DNA from 4 places in the Sodalis sp. RH19 genome. Region 1 is predicted to be linked to each of the others. Evidence: predicted binding sites of a transcription regulator. Region 1 holds the regulator's gene; each other region holds the start of a gene.
The links. Region 1 encodes PurR, which represses purine synthesis genes. Its sites were predicted from a motif close to CANGCAAACGTTTGCNTG; they were not measured.

Region 1 (3,654 bases):
ACGATCCAGGCCCGCTTGCGCGACTGGAGGTTCATCAGCCGGGCGGCGGCAATGCGTAAGGTATCTTTTAAATGATGCGGAAGTTTATTCTCCAGACCCGCCCTGAGAACACGCTGGAAAAAAATGTCCAGCCGCTCACACTCCCACCAGCCATCCATGTAACTCTCGCCCAATCCCAAAGATCCATCCTGCAATACGCGCTTAAAAAATCCCGGATTCTTGATTCGGATATCAAATGGTCTTGAACCATTGAGTTCAATACCGGCTTCAGAGAGCAATTCATGGACGATACGGTACCAATCATTATCATGAAAGCTCAGGTCTTCAACGCACGAGGAACTCATAGCTTCTCCATCACCTTTCTTCTGCAGTGCCCCGTCAGGAAAAGCACTCACCATGCCTGCGGGCTTTATAAGAATCCACGGTTATCCGTGGTGTCTGAAGTATCACCATCAACAGAGGAATATAAAGTAAACCTTAGACTGCGACTTAGCCGGGCGCTTTATAAAAGGGTGATGTCATGTTGGAAAACACGACATACTTTTATACAAATTTATTAGACAACTCGTTATAATTGTTAACGATATTGAGTATAAGCCTGCATTTTAATTTAGACAATAGCTAACGCGCTAATGTATTTCCCATTATAACTTAATGATTTCTCTCTGAAACAATAACTCTTTGCACAGAGATCATTATATGAAAAATCTTGTGTCCGAGGCGGACGGCGCTTTACATAGCAACAGACCCTGGAGGCGCCAGCCCGTTGCCCGGGCCTGGCGCGTGGCCTTAAGCGGGGAAGGGACCGTCTGCGACCGAACGGCGTTCAATCAGCGACGGATGGACTTCGATGGTTTTGGCGTTCTCGCGTTTGCTGGTAATCCTATCGAGCAGCATGGTAAGCGCCGCCTCGCCCAAATCCTCTTTAGGCTGATGGATGGTGGTCAGCGCCGGGCTGAAAAAGCACGAATTGCGCACGTTGTCGTAGCCGATGATAGAAATATCCTCGGGTACGCTCAGGCCCATTTCATTAATGGCGCACAGTGCGCCCATGGCCATAATGTCGCCGCCGCAGAAGACCGCGGTGGGACGCGGCGTTTGCGCCAGGATTTGTTTCATCGCCAGGTAGCCGGATTCAGGCTCGAAATTGCCTTGCACAATCCAGCGGTCGTTTAACGGGATGCCGGCCTCCGCCATGGCATGCAGATAGCCGCGGTGGCGGCCGCCGCCGGTGTTGCGCGCCAGCTGTCCGGGAATGGCGCCGATGGCGCGATGGCCGCGTTTAAGCAAATATTGCGTCGCCATATAACCGCCGGCAAAGGCGTTATCGATAATGGTGTCGGTAAAATCACGGCGGGCCTCACCCCAATCCATGACCACCATGGGGATATGCTGATATTCCTCAAGCATATCCAGCAGCGTTTCGGGATACTCGGCGCACATCACCAGCAGGCCGTCGACGCGCTTTTGCGCCAGCATCGCCAGATAGGCGCGCTGTTTTTCGAGATCATTGTGCGAATTGCACAATATCAAGGTATAACCGCGAGCAAAGCAATGGTGCTCAATCGCCTCGATAATTTCGGCGAAATAGGGCGCCTCGCTGGTGCTGGCGAGCAGGCCGATGGACTTGGTGCGATTGACCTTCAGGCTGCGCGCCACGGCGCTGGGTGAATAATGCAGTTGTTTAATGGCGTCCAGCACGGCAATTTGAGTGTCTTGCGCAACAAAACGGGTTTTATTGATCACATGCGAAACGGTGGTTGTCGATACATTAGCGCGTTTTGCCACATCTTTAATGGTTGCCATGCCTTTGATACTCCCGTACGCCCTGGCTGGAATAATGTCTGTCGAAGGCGCAAGCACTTTCCGACGCTGTGGAATTAACCGTTAATTTTCGTTCATCCCGCGCCAAAGTGAAAGTGTTAAATGTGGCGGCTACAGGTTGGGAGCAAGCTTTTTCATCGCTGTTATGGCAAACTGACGATAACTGCTCTGCGGGCCGGTGGATAAGGCCGGCGCCCTGGTTTACGTTAAGGAGATAGAATGGACAGCGATTTAAAAATGTCGTTACTGACCACGGTGTTCTCGCTGCTGGTGATTATTGTCTTCAGCTTTACCGCCGTCATGAACTGACACCCTCTCGGTTCAGATATAAAAAAGAGGAGCCTTGGCTCCTCTTTTTTTCCAGCGCGCCTTCAGCGGATATTTTTCGGCGTGACCACCCGGCGGGCGCCCACGTAATGATCCTGCCAATAATCCTCACTCAGATAGCTGATACGGATATCGCTGCCGGTGCGGGGCGACTGGATAAAGCGACCATTGCCAAGATAGACGCCGACGTGATCCGCCGCGCCGCGATTGGAAATATGGAAAAAGACCAGGTCGCCGCTTTCCAGCTCGTCTTTCTTAACCGGCGCTGCGTCGCGCAGGTGGTACATTTCGTTGGCGGTGCGCGGCATATGGATGCGTACCACATCCTTGTAGGCGTAATAAATCAGGCCGCTGCAGTCAAAGCCGGTATTAGGCGACATGCCGCCCCAACGGTAAGGCTTGCCCATTTGGGAGAGGAGTTTATTCATGGCGGTAAGCTTGGCGGTCTGGTAGCGTTTCTTATGGCTCTCGCTCATCTTTATCGGCTGATCGTTGGCCACCAGTTCTACCGCCGCCTGATCTTTTATCATCCGGTGCCGGCCGTAACCTTTTTTATAGCCTTTTTTCGGCGGAGTGAAGGAGGCTATTTTTTTCGTCGCCGTGGTTTTTGATGCCTTGGCAAGAGGGGACGTTTTGCTTTTCTTCGCGCCGGTTTTCGCCACCGCGGGTTCCAAAGGCCGTTTAACGCCGGCTTTTTCATGCGCCGGTTCCGGCGATTTTTTAATGCTGGCTTTTTCACTGACGGCGGGAGCGCTGGCGACAGGTTTGCTTTTCTTGGCTATTTTTACCGGTTTGCGTTTGCGCCGGTCGCCGGTTTTTGCCGCCGCTGCCTGGGATTTGCGCTGATCGGCATTGACGCCGGCGCTCGGCGCGGCATGTGCCAGGTTCAAAAACAACTGGGTAAAAAGCAACACAAAAAGCGTAAAGCATAAACGCATGATAAACGCTATCCTTATGTGGCCCAAAATAGGGGGTTATCAACACCTCACAGGAATTTAAGCTATTTACCTCGTCATTGCATCATCAATTCACTACTTATTGTGTATAAACGTGAATAAGTTCGATTTTGCTGCATTTAACAGCGTTCAGCGGCGCTTTATTCAACATATTTTGAGGGTGTGCACCGAATGTTTCAGCCCGTTTTGTTCGGCGGCAGGGGGTAAAAGCCGCTACAGTGATAGTATTGCCTGTCCTACGTGGGCGGGCCGGGAGTGAATTGACGCGCCTTTACCGCGCGGGCCGGCAAAAAAACGTTTATTTGTTTAGCCGGTAGTGGCTAAAATGAAGAGACTGCGTGTAATCCCGCACAGTGCAGATAAGGCCAGATGCTGGCTTGAGGAAGCGAGACAATGACGACGATTGAAAAAATTCAGCAGCAGATAGCTGAGAACCCGATTCTTCTTTATATGAAAGGCTCGCCAAAATTGCCCGGCTGCGGTTTTTCCGCACAGGCAGTACAGGCGCTTTCCGCCTGTGGTGAGCGTTTCGCGTATGTGGATGTCC
Region 2 (3,654 bases), 1.3 Mb from region 1:
CCGCCCCCGCCTGGGCCTTTTTAAGTGAGTCTCTCCGCGATCTTTCAGCCCAATTCGGCCAGTTTTTGCCGCGCCCATTCCAGCCCGCTGTAATACTCCACTGGTAGCATTGGAGCGAGATGTTCCAACGCCAGGCTCAGCGCGGCGGGATCGCTATGGTTAAGATTCAGGTGGCCGACCTTACGTCCCGGCCTCACCTCTTTTTCATACCAATGCAGATGGACCAGCGGCTCGGCCAGCCATTCGGTGTTGCAGTCGGTGCCGATAAGATTAACCATCACCGACGGTGCCGTGACGGCGGGTTTAGGCATCGGCAGGCCGAGGATGGCGCGCAGGTGCAGCTCGAACTGGCTGATGGACGCGCCGTTTTGCGTCCAGTGCCCACTGTTGTGCACCCGTGGCGCCAGCTCGTTAATCAACAGATCATCGCCGTCGATAAAACATTCCATCGCCATCACGCCGACATATTTTAGTTCATGCATTATTGCCGAGAGCATGCTCTCGGCCCGGCGCTGCAATCTGTCGTCCGGCCGGGCAAAAACCACGCTGGTGCGCAGGATGCCGTCCTGATGCAGGTTATGCGTCAGCGGATAAAACACCCTGTCGCCGTTATGCCCGCGGGCGCCGATCAGCGAAACTTCGCCGGAAAAGGCGATACCGCGCTCAACGATACAACTGCCGTAGCACTCCTGGGGCAGCGCCGCCTCTTCGCCGGGTACGAGACGCCATTGGCCGCGCCCATCATAGCCACCCACGCGCCGCTTGACGATGGCCAGGTCGCCAAAGGAGGCAAACACCTGCGGCCATTGCGCCGCCGCGGTCAGTTCTTCCCAGGGCGCGGTGGCAAGCCTCAGGCTGTCCAGCAGCTGTTTTTGCGTCAGCCGGTCGGCAAGCCGCGGAAAAATATCGCGGTTAACAAAGGCATTATGCTGGGCCAGCTCGCGGGTAAGGGGGGTCTGCGGCCAGCGCTCGATCTCAGCGGTAATCACGCTTTGCGCCACCGGCACCGAGCCGGGATCGGCGTCAAGCCCCACCGGGAAGACCGCAATGCCCAGTGGTTCGCCGGCCTGGCGCAGCATGCGCCCTAGCTGGCCGTTGCCCAGGATACATACCGGTTTCATGCTTCCTCCCGCGGATCGGGATGCGCCAGCACCTCGTCAGTCTGCGTCACACGCCAGGCCGCCAGCCGGGCGGATAATTCCCGATCGTGCAACGCCAGGATCTGCGCCGCCAGCAGTGCGGCGTTGGCCGCGCCGGCCTTGCCGATCGCCAGGGTACCCACCGGCACGCCGCGCGGCATCTGGACAATGGAATAGAGGCTGTCGACGCCGCTTAATGCCGCGCTCTGCACCGGCACGCCAAGTACCGGCACCAGCGTTTTTGCCGCCAGCATGCCGGGCAGATGGGCGGCACCGCCCGCGCCGGCGATAATCACTTCAAACCCGGCGGCGGATGCCTGTTCAGCAAAGCGGAAGAGCTTGTCGGGGGTGCGATGCGCCGAGACGATCTCCACATGACAGGCAAGCTGCAGCGTGGCGAGAATGTCGGCGGCGAATTGCATCGTGGCCCAGTCGCTTTTGGACCCCATGACGATGGCGATTTTTGCCGGGGCAAGATTGGATTGCATGCGCGTGGTGCTCCTGTAAATGTTGCCGACCGCTCTCCCACAGCCTGCGCCGCAATGCGCCCGGCGCAGGCTATCAGAAAGAAGAGGGCGTAGAGCATATCATGTGCGCCTGGAGAGGAAAACGGTTGCGTAGCCGCCGGCGCTATAAATTGCGCCGCTTAATCGAAGGGGAACTCAATCAGCTCGACGCTGGTCCCGGTGACCCGGATCATCGACCCCTGAAGATGCCAGGCGCCCAGTACCGCACGATGGGCGATGCCCGCCGCGGTCTGCACGGCATGGATCGCCGGCCGGTGGGTATGGCCATGGATCATCCAATCGGTCCCATGTCGCGCAAGCGCGGCGGTAACCGCCTCTTGGCTGACGTCCATAATCGTCTGGGATTTCGTCATATTGGCGCGCTGGCTGCTGGCCCGCATCCGTCCGGCAATGCGCAGGCGCCATCTCAGCGGCAGCGCCAGGAACAGGCGCTGCAGCCAACGTTGATTGATCCGCCGGCGGTAGCGTTGATAAGCCTGATCATCGGTACACAGCGTATCGCCGTGCAGAACCAGCACCGACCGGCCGTACAGGGTAAGCAGTTGTTCTTCCGGCAGCAGCGTCATGCCGCTGGCGGCGGCAAAATCCCGGCCCAGCAGGAAATCCCGGTTGCCGTGAATAAAAAAACAGGGTATTCCCCGGCGCGCCAGCGCATTCAGCGCCGCGGCTATCTCGCCGTGCAGCGGGGACGGGTCGTCATCGCCAATCCAGGCTTCGAACAAATCGCCCAGGATATAGAGCGCGTCGGCGTGGACGGCCTGCCGTTGCAAAAAATGCAGAAAACCGGCGGTAATCGCCGGTTCCTGGACGCTAAGATGAATATCCGCAACAAACAGGGTTGCCATGGCAACGATTTATTCGTCTACGGTCACACCGGTTATGATCACATCTTCTTTCGGTACATCCTGATGCGGGCCGCTGTTTCCGGTCGCCACGTTTTTAATCTTATCGACTACATCCATACCGTCGGTCACTTCGGCGAAGACGCAATATCCCCAACCGTCCGGGCGTTCGGAACGGAAGTTCAGGAAGTCGTTATCCACCAGGTTAATAAAGAATTGCGCGGTGGCGGAATGCGGATCGTTGGTGCGGGCCATGGCCAGGGTGCCGCGATTGTTCTTCAGGCCATTGTTGGCTTCGTTTTTCACGGTGGCGCGGGTTTTTTTCTGCGTCATGCCGGGTTCAAAACCGCCGCCCTGGATCATGAAACCATTAATAACGCGATGGAAAATGGTATTATCATAAAAGCCGTCACGGCAATAGGTCAGGAAGTTCTCAACGGTTAACGGCGCTTTGTCGGCGAAGGTCTTAATAACGATATCGCCGTGATTGGTATGAAGAGTGACCATAAATAGTTGTCCTACGAGTCGGTAAAAGAGTTGCTCACACGAAGTGATCAAGCAGACTGGATTTATAACATAAGTCTGCCATGGAGTCAGCATTCACCGCAGCGGATGACCATTTCTGTTATTCTGGCAAGCCAGGCCGTGCTGTTGGCCGGGGATAACCCGCCGTTTGAAAACCAGGGCCCCGTCCTTGCATTACCGACGCCTTCAGGGTTCAATACGCTGTTGGAAAATACCCTGTCTCAACTTGTCGCTATACACACGTACCCGTTAACACCATGGAATGAATGTCGATGCTGAAGATTTATAATACCCTGACACGTCAAAAAGAGGATTTCCAACCCATTCATGCCGGTAAAGTCGGTATGTACGTGTGCGGCATCACCGTTTATGACCTTTGTCATATCGGCCACGGCCGGACGTTTGTCGCCTTCGACGTCGTTACCCGGTACCTGCGTTTTAAAGGTTATGAGGTAAAGTATGTGCGTAACATCACCGATATTGACGACAAGATCATCAAACGGGCCCATGCCAACGATGAAAGCATCGATACGCTTACCGGCCGTATGATCGCTGAAATGCACCGGGACTTCGACAGCCTGAATATTCTGCGTCCGGATGAAGAACCACGCGCGACCTTGC
Region 3 (3,654 bases), 2.7 Mb from region 1:
CCTGGCCGCCAACCGGCGCGACATCATGGCCGTTCCGCCATTGCGGGCCAGTTTACCTGCCACGGAGTGCTGAATGATGGAAGGCCGTCTGCTGAATGCCATACCGCTGAGTTCGCTTTCAGGGGTCGGCCCCGCCCAGTCGGCAAGGCTTGCGCGGCTTGGCCTGGAAAACCTGCAGGACCTGCTGCTGCATCTGCCCTCGCGCTACGAGGATCGCACCCGTCTCTACCCCATTGGCGATGCGCTGCCCGGCATGTTTGTCACCGTGCAGGGCGAGGTGCTGGCCTGCGATATCAGCTTTGGCCGGCGGCGCATGTTGACCTGCCGCATGCGCGACGACAGCGGCATGATGACCCTGCGGTTTTTCAACTTTAACGCCGCGATGAAAAATAGCCTGGCTCCCGGCCGGCGCGTTACCGCCTATGGCGAAATCCGCCGCGGCCAGCAGGGCGCCGAAATTATCCATCCTGAATATCATGTGCTCGGCGATCATGACGACGTCACCCTCGCGCCGTCGTTAACTCCCGTCTATCCCACCACCGAAGGCGTGCGCCAGGCGACGTTGCGCAGCCTGACAGACCAGGCGCTGACCCTGCTTGATACCTGTCCGATTGCCGAGCTGCTGCCGCCGGAGCTGAGCCGGGGCCTGATAAGCCTGCCCGACGCCCTGCGCACTCTGCACCGTCCGGCGCCGGACATTTCGCTCGCCGATCTGGAGCTGGGCAAACACCCGGCGCAACGGCGGCTGATCCTGGAGGAGCTGCTGGCCCATAATCTCAGTATGCTGGCGGTGCGGGCTGGGGTACGCAAGGAGCTGGCGCTGGCGCTGACCGCCGATCATCATCTCAAGCAGCAATTCCTCGGCCGGCTGCCCTTCGCGCCCACCGGCGCCCAGCAACGGGTGGCGACGGAAATCGAGAGCGACCTGGCTCTACCCGTGCCGATGATGCGTCTGGTGCAGGGCGACGTCGGCTCGGGTAAAACCCTGGTGGCGGCCCTGGCGGCGCTGCGAGCCATTGCCCAGGGCAAGCAGGTGGCCTTGATGGCGCCCACCGAACTGCTGGCCGAGCAGCATGCGCAAACGTTTCGCAACTGGTTTGAGCCATTGGGCATTGAGGTGGGCTGGCTGGCCGGCAAACAAAAAGGCAAGGCGCGTATTGCCCAGCAAGATGCCATCGCCGCCGGCAGGGTGGCGATGGTGGTGGGTACCCATGCCATTTTCCAGGAACAGGTGCAATTCTCGGGGCTGGCGCTGGTGATTATCGACGAGCAGCACCGCTTTGGCGTGCATCAGCGCCTGGCATTATGGGAGAAGGGCCTGGCGCAGGGGTTCCATCCCCACCAGCTCATCATGACCGCCACCCCCATCCCGCGCACGCTCGCCATGACCGCCTACGCCGATCTGGATACCTCGGTTATCGATGAGCTGCCCCCCGGCCGCACGCCCGTGACCACGGTGGCCATTCCCGACACCCGGCGCGAAGATGTCATCCAGCGGGTGCGCCAAGCCTGCTTACAGGAGCAGCGCCAGGCCTATTGGGTCTGCACCATCATCGAGGAATCCGATCTGCTGGAAGCCCAGGCGGCGCAGGCCACCTGGGAGGGGCTCGCCGCCGCCCTGCCGGAACTGACCGTCGGGATGGTGCATGGGCGCATGAAATCACAGGAAAAACAGCAGATTATGCAGGCATTCAAGGCCGGTGAGGTTCACTTGCTGGTGGCGACCACCGTTATTGAGGTTGGCGTCGATGTGCCCAACGCCAGCCTGATGATTATCGAGAACCCGGAACGCCTGGGACTGGCGCAGCTGCATCAGCTGCGCGGCCGCGTGGGACGCGGCGCGGTGGCCTCGCACTGTGTGCTGCTCTATAAATCGCCCCTGAGCAAAACCGCGCAGCGGCGTCTACAGGTGCTGCGGGATACCAACGACGGTTTTATCATCGCGCAACAAGATCTGGAGATCCGCGGCCCCGGGGAATTGCTGGGCACGCGCCAGACCGGCAACGCGGAATTCAAAGTGGCCGATCTGCTGCGCGACCAGGCCATGATCCCGGAAGTCCAGCGGCTGGCGCGCCATATCCACCAACACTATCCCGCCGCCGCCCAGGCGCTGATTGAGCGCTGGATGCCGGAGCGCGTGCGCTATACCAACGCCTGAGCCATAAGTATTCCCTCTTGTTCCCTCCCGCCGGCATCGGCTCCCGGGGCGCCGGCCTGAAATCTGCGCCGGCATTGACCTATATCAACCGGCGCGGGCGCAGGTCGCGAGCAATCGTTTGCTTTTAAAAACAGGATGATTAAAATGCCTCCTTTGCCGCCCAGGAATGTTTCCCCCCATGACCATGCCAGCCACTGACGTTGATGACGCGCCGATTCCCGTTGCCAAAAGCGAGCTGATTTATCACCTCGACGATCGTCCGCCGCTGGCGGAAACCCTGTTTGCCGCCTGCCAGCATCTGCTGGCCATGTTTGTCGCCGTGATTACGCCCGGCCTGTTAATCTGCCAGGCGCTGGGGCTCCCGGCGCAGGACACGCAGCATATTATCAGCATGTCGCTGTTTGCCTCCGGCCTGGCCTCGCTGCTGCAAATCAAGACCTGGGGACCGGTGGGATCGGGCCTGCTGTCCATCCAGGGCACCAGCTTTAACTTTGTCACGCCGCTTATCATGGGCGGCCTGGCGCTGAAAAACGGCGGCGCCGATGTGCCCACGATGATGGCGGCCCTGTTCGGCACGCTGATGGTGGCGTCCTGCACGGAAATTTTATTATCCCGCGTACTGCACCTGGCCCGGCGCATCATTACGCCGCTGGTATCGGGTATCGTGGTGATGATTATCGGCATTTCCCTGATCCAGGTCGGCCTGACTTCCATCGGCGGCGGTTTCGCCGCCATGGGCGATCATACCTTCGGCGCGCCGAAAAACCTGATGCTGGCGGGCGTGGTGCTGCTGGTCATCATCCTGCTCAATCGTCAGCGCAATCCCTATCTGCGGGTCGCCTCGCTGGTGATCGCCATGGCGGTGGGCTATCTGGCGGCCTGGATGATGGGCATGTTGCCGCAGACCGCTCCCGCGCCGGCGCAATCCATAATCATGGTGCCGACCCCGCTGTATTACGGCCTGGGTTTTGACTGGGATCTGCTTATCCCGCTGATGCTGGTATTTATGGTCACTTCGCTGGAGACCATCGGCGATATTACCGCCACCTCCGACGTCTCGGAACAGCCGGTACGCGGCCCCATCTATATGCGGCGCCTGAAAGGCGGCGTGCTGGCCAACGGCCTGAATTCAATGCTGTCGGCCGTGTTCAACACTTTCCCAAACTCCTGTTTCGGTCAAAATAACGGCGTCATCCAACTGACCGGCGTCGCCAGCCGTTATGTCGGTTTTGTGGTGTCGCTGATGCTGATTGCGCTGGGGCTGTTTCCGGTGGTCAGCGGCTTTGTACAGCATATTCCCGAGCCGGTGCTGGGCGGCGCGACTATCGTCATGTTCGGCACCATCGCCGCGTCCGGCGTACGTATCGTATCCCGTGAACGGCTTAATCGCCGCGCCATTATGATTATCGCCCTATCGTTGGCGGTAGGGCTGGGCGTGTCGCAGCAGCCGCTGATTTTGCAGTTCGCGCCGCAGTGGCTGAAGACCCTGATGTCCT
Region 4 (3,654 bases), 400 kb from region 1:
CCAGGCGCGCCGGGTCCAGCGGCTGGGCGATGGCGTCCTGGACCAGATGCTCCACATCCTCGCCCAGTCCCAACTGCTGCAGGTTGTCCCGAATGGCCCGTTGCTCATGGTCGTCGATGTGGCCGTCGGCCTTGGCGGCAAAGACCAGGGCCGTCACCAGCCGCTGCGTGCGACGGTCGATGGGAGTAGGAGGCTGGGTAAACTGCGCATCGTGCTGATGGGTTTCGCGCACGCGTTTTTTATATTGGTCCCACAGCACCGCGCCTATCGCGGCGCCGCCGCCGATAAACAGGGCGTTCTTGCCCACCGCGCCCATCATCTTGCGTGACGATTTATTGGCCACCAGCAGGCCGGCCAGCCCGCCAAGCGCTCCGGGCGCCAGCAGGCCCGCCAGGTTGCCGCCCTGATCCCCCGGCCCGCCCTTTTGCTGGACCAGGGTCTGGATTTTCTGCAGCCACTGATTCATTGCCGTTCCCCTTTAGGTGGTGTATGCCGGACGGTGCCCGGCGCCACATGTCCTAACCTAGCGGATTTTGTGTCAAGTTGTTAAAAGGGTTTGCAAAGATAGCGGGGCCGCCGATGTCCGGACGCGCATTTCACGCCGCGCGTCCGGCAGGGAGTGTTATTGCTGGAGGGAATAACTTATTTCACCTTTTTCACAATCAAGGTTCACAGCATAGGCGCGATCGGCGGTTTGCCCGCGAATTTTCAGCGGCGCCTGCCAGTTGTCGCCGTTGCCGGTGATATCCTCGGGGTTGACCTGCGCGACAATGGTGTCGCCGCCCAGGGCCTTTTTATCGTCGTCGGTGTGGGGAAAGCGATTCTGGGTGTAGTCCTGTTTAATCAGTTCCGCCACCTGGGGGGCGTTGAGATCGGGACAGGCCGCAACCTTATACGTCTTCCCGGGCTGGCTTTTTTTGGCCGGTTCCTTCGCCGCCGGCGTTTTATTATCGGCGGCGGCCGGCGTTTTATTATCGGCGGCGGCCGGCGCGGCTTCCGCCTTGGCCTTCTCCGCCGGGGCCTTTTTAGCCGGCGCCGGTTTATCGGCGGCCGGGGGCTCCTCCGGCTGTTTTTTAACCGGGGCGGCGGCCGGCGGCGTTGCCGGGGCCGGCGCGGCGTCATTAGCCGGCGGTGTCTGTGCCGGAGCGGCGGTATTCGCCGGCGCCGGGGCGGCGGTGCCCGGTTGGGTATTCTGCGTCTGTCCGGCGGGCTGCTGAGTGGTGGACGCGCCTTCCGTGGACGTTTGCGAGGCGGCGGCCTGCCCAGCCGCCTGCGGTGTTTGATCTTCCGCGGCCGCGAGTGACGGCAGCAACATGCCGATGACGATGACGCCTAACAGGCCGATTCCCGTTTTATGCATAAAACCTCCACTTGTTCTGATTATCCGTTCTCAAGGTATTGAATGATAATAGCCGGTTAAAATTACGTTGAGAACGGGAATTATACGAACTATAACAAAAGCCGGGCGTTTTTGGCGGCGTCCAGGCCGATTCCCACGTCCTGCTCTCCCCTCATCGTACCGGCGCTGCTGCACGCGCAATCGTTTTCGTTTATACTGCGCGCAATTTTTATCAGGTCAGGGGAAAGCGGATGTTAATCATAGGCACGGCGTTACGTCCCGGCGCCACGCGGGTCATGCTGCTGGGCAGCGGTGAACTGGGCAAAGAGGTGGCGATTGAGTGTCAACGGCTTGGCGTCGAGGTGATTGCCGTCGATCGTTATGCGAACGCCCCGGCGATGCATGTCGCCCATCGCGCGCACGTCATCAATATGCTGGACGGCGATGCGCTCAGGGCGGTGATTGAACTGGAACGGCCCGATTTTATCGTGCCGGAAATCGAAGCCATCGCCACCGACATGCTGGTAGCCCTTGAACATGAGGGCCATCGTGTGGTGCCCTGCGCGCAGGCCACGCGCCTGACCATGAACCGCGAGGGCATCCGCCGCCTGGCGGCGGAAACGCTGGGCCTGCCCACTTCCGCCTACCGTTTTGCCGCCGACCGCGCCGGGCTGGACCAGGCGGTATCGGCAATCGGATATCCTTTGATTATCAAACCGGTGATGAGTTCGTCGGGTAAAGGCCAGAGCCTGGTACGCGCGGCCGCCGGCCTGGACGCGGCCTGGAACTATGCGCAGCAGGGCGGCCGCGCCGGCGGCGGCAAGGTGATTGTCGAGGGCCTGGTCCCCTTTGATTTTGAAATTACCCTGCTTACCGTCAGCGCCGTCGATGGTATCCATTTCTGCGATCCCATCGGTCATCGCCAGGAGGACGGCGATTACCGGGAATCCTGGCAGCCGCAGCACATGAGCGCGGTGGCATTGCAACGGGCGCGGGATATCGCACAACAGGTCGTGACCGCCCTGGGCGGCCGCGGATTGTTCGGCGTTGAGCTGTTTGTGCGCGGCGACGAGGTGATATTCAGCGAAGTGTCGCCGCGTCCGCATGATACCGGCATGGTGACCCTTATCTCCCAGGATCTGTCCGAATTCGCCCTGCATGTGCGCGCCTTCCTCGGCCTGCCCGTCGGCGCGATCCGCCAGTACGGCCCGGCGGCGTCGGCGGTTATCCTGCCGGAGCTGACCAGCAGCGACGTGCGTTTCAGCGGCCTGGAGCAGGCGCTGAAAGCGCAAACGCAGATCAGGCTATTCGGCAAGCCGGAAATCGGCGGCAAGCGCCGTCTTGGCGTGGCCCTGGCCATGGCGCAGACGGTGGAAGAGGCGGTAAAGGATGCCAAAGCCTGTGCCGCGGCGGTCAAGGTCAGCGGCTGATGCGCCAGGCCTGAACCAAAAAAAAAGCTCCTCTTGCGAAGGAGCCCTTATTACCTGCCTGAATGGCGGGAGCGGATGCGCGCCGGCTTAAAGCTTGGCGCCGGCCACCGCTTCTTTAGCCAGTTCGGTGATGCGCGCATAATCGCCCGCTTCCAGCGCATCGTTAGGCACCAGCCAGGAACCGCCGATACACAGCACGCTTTTCAGCGCCAGGTAATCACGGTAGTTCTTCGGTGAAATGCCGCCGGTGGGGCAGAAACGCACCTGCGAGAACGGACCGGCAATCGCTTGCAGCGCCTTGACGCCGCCGTTGGCCTCGGCCGGGAAAAATTTGAACTCGCGCAGGCCGTAATCCATACCGAGCATCAGTTCGGAAACAGTGGCGATACCCGGTATCAGCGGAATGGTACCCGCGACGGCCGCTTTCAGCAAGGGTTCGGTCAGGCCAGGGCTGATGGCGAACTGCGCGCCGGCAGCGGTCACTTCCGCCAACTGCTCCACATTGGTCACGGTGCCCGCGCCGACGATGGCCTCGGGCACTTCTTTGGCGATGGCGCGGATGGCGTCCATCGCGCAGGGGGTGCGCAACGTGACTTCCAGTACACGCACACCGCCGGCGACCAGCGCTTTGGCTAAAGGAACCGCGTGTTCCAGCTTATTGATAACGATAACGGGTACTACCGGGCCTGAGGTCAGGATAGTTTCCGCGCTTGTTTTCCAATGCTTCATGACTTGCTGTCTCCGTATGAACATCATCACCGCGTGTTTAAGGCGTGGCACGCCAAAACACCGGGCTAAAAATTACCGGCGCGGGATCAACCCGGCACCGGTGGGGAATGCGGTGTTATTCAAACTCGTTCCAGGAACGGCCGTCCCGGGTAATCA

Region 2: purE (5-(carboxyamino)imidazole ribonucleotide mutase) is a predicted target of PurR. The motif match lies at 1,742-1,759, and genes of this name have one in related genera.
Region 3: ACL2XF_RS20360 (nucleobase:cation symporter-2 family protein) is a predicted target of PurR. The motif match lies at 2,266-2,283, and genes of this name have one in related genera.
Region 4: purT (formate-dependent phosphoribosylglycinamide formyltransferase) is a predicted target of PurR. The motif match lies at 1,534-1,551, and genes of this name have one in related genera.

Annotation. Positions count from the first base shown of each region.
Region 1 is NZ_CP178734.1:1,790,848-1,794,501, forward strand. It holds gene cfa (cyclopropane fatty acyl phospholipid synthase) at 1-344, opposite strand, end outside; gene purR (HTH-type transcriptional repressor PurR) at 790-1,806, opposite strand; gene ACL2XF_RS08040 (YnhF family membrane protein) at 2,044-2,133, shown strand; gene ACL2XF_RS08045 (NlpC/P60 family protein) at 2,196-3,089, opposite strand; gene ACL2XF_RS08050 (Grx4 family monothiol glutaredoxin) at 3,501-3,654, shown strand, end outside.
Region 2 is NZ_CP178734.1:3,133,960-3,137,613, reverse strand. It holds gene purK (5-(carboxyamino)imidazole ribonucleotide synthase) at 45-1,121, opposite strand; gene purE (5-(carboxyamino)imidazole ribonucleotide mutase) at 1,118-1,627, opposite strand; gene ACL2XF_RS14285 (UDP-2,3-diacylglucosamine diphosphatase) at 1,786-2,511, opposite strand; gene ppiB (peptidylprolyl isomerase B) at 2,521-3,015, opposite strand; gene cysS (cysteine--tRNA ligase) at 3,306-3,654, shown strand, end outside.
Region 3 is NZ_CP178734.1:4,516,967-4,520,620, forward strand. It holds gene recG (ATP-dependent DNA helicase RecG) at 77-2,158, shown strand; gene ACL2XF_RS20360 (nucleobase:cation symporter-2 family protein) at 2,343-3,654, shown strand, end outside.
Region 4 is NZ_CP178734.1:2,192,440-2,196,093, forward strand. It holds gene ACL2XF_RS09845 (tellurite resistance TerB family protein) at 1-466, opposite strand, end outside; gene ACL2XF_RS09850 (YebF family protein) at 623-1,360, opposite strand; gene purT (formate-dependent phosphoribosylglycinamide formyltransferase) at 1,591-2,769, shown strand; gene ACL2XF_RS09860 (bifunctional 4-hydroxy-2-oxoglutarate aldolase/2-dehydro-3-deoxy-phosphogluconate aldolase) at 2,857-3,498, opposite strand; gene zwf (glucose-6-phosphate dehydrogenase) at 3,614-3,654, opposite strand, start outside.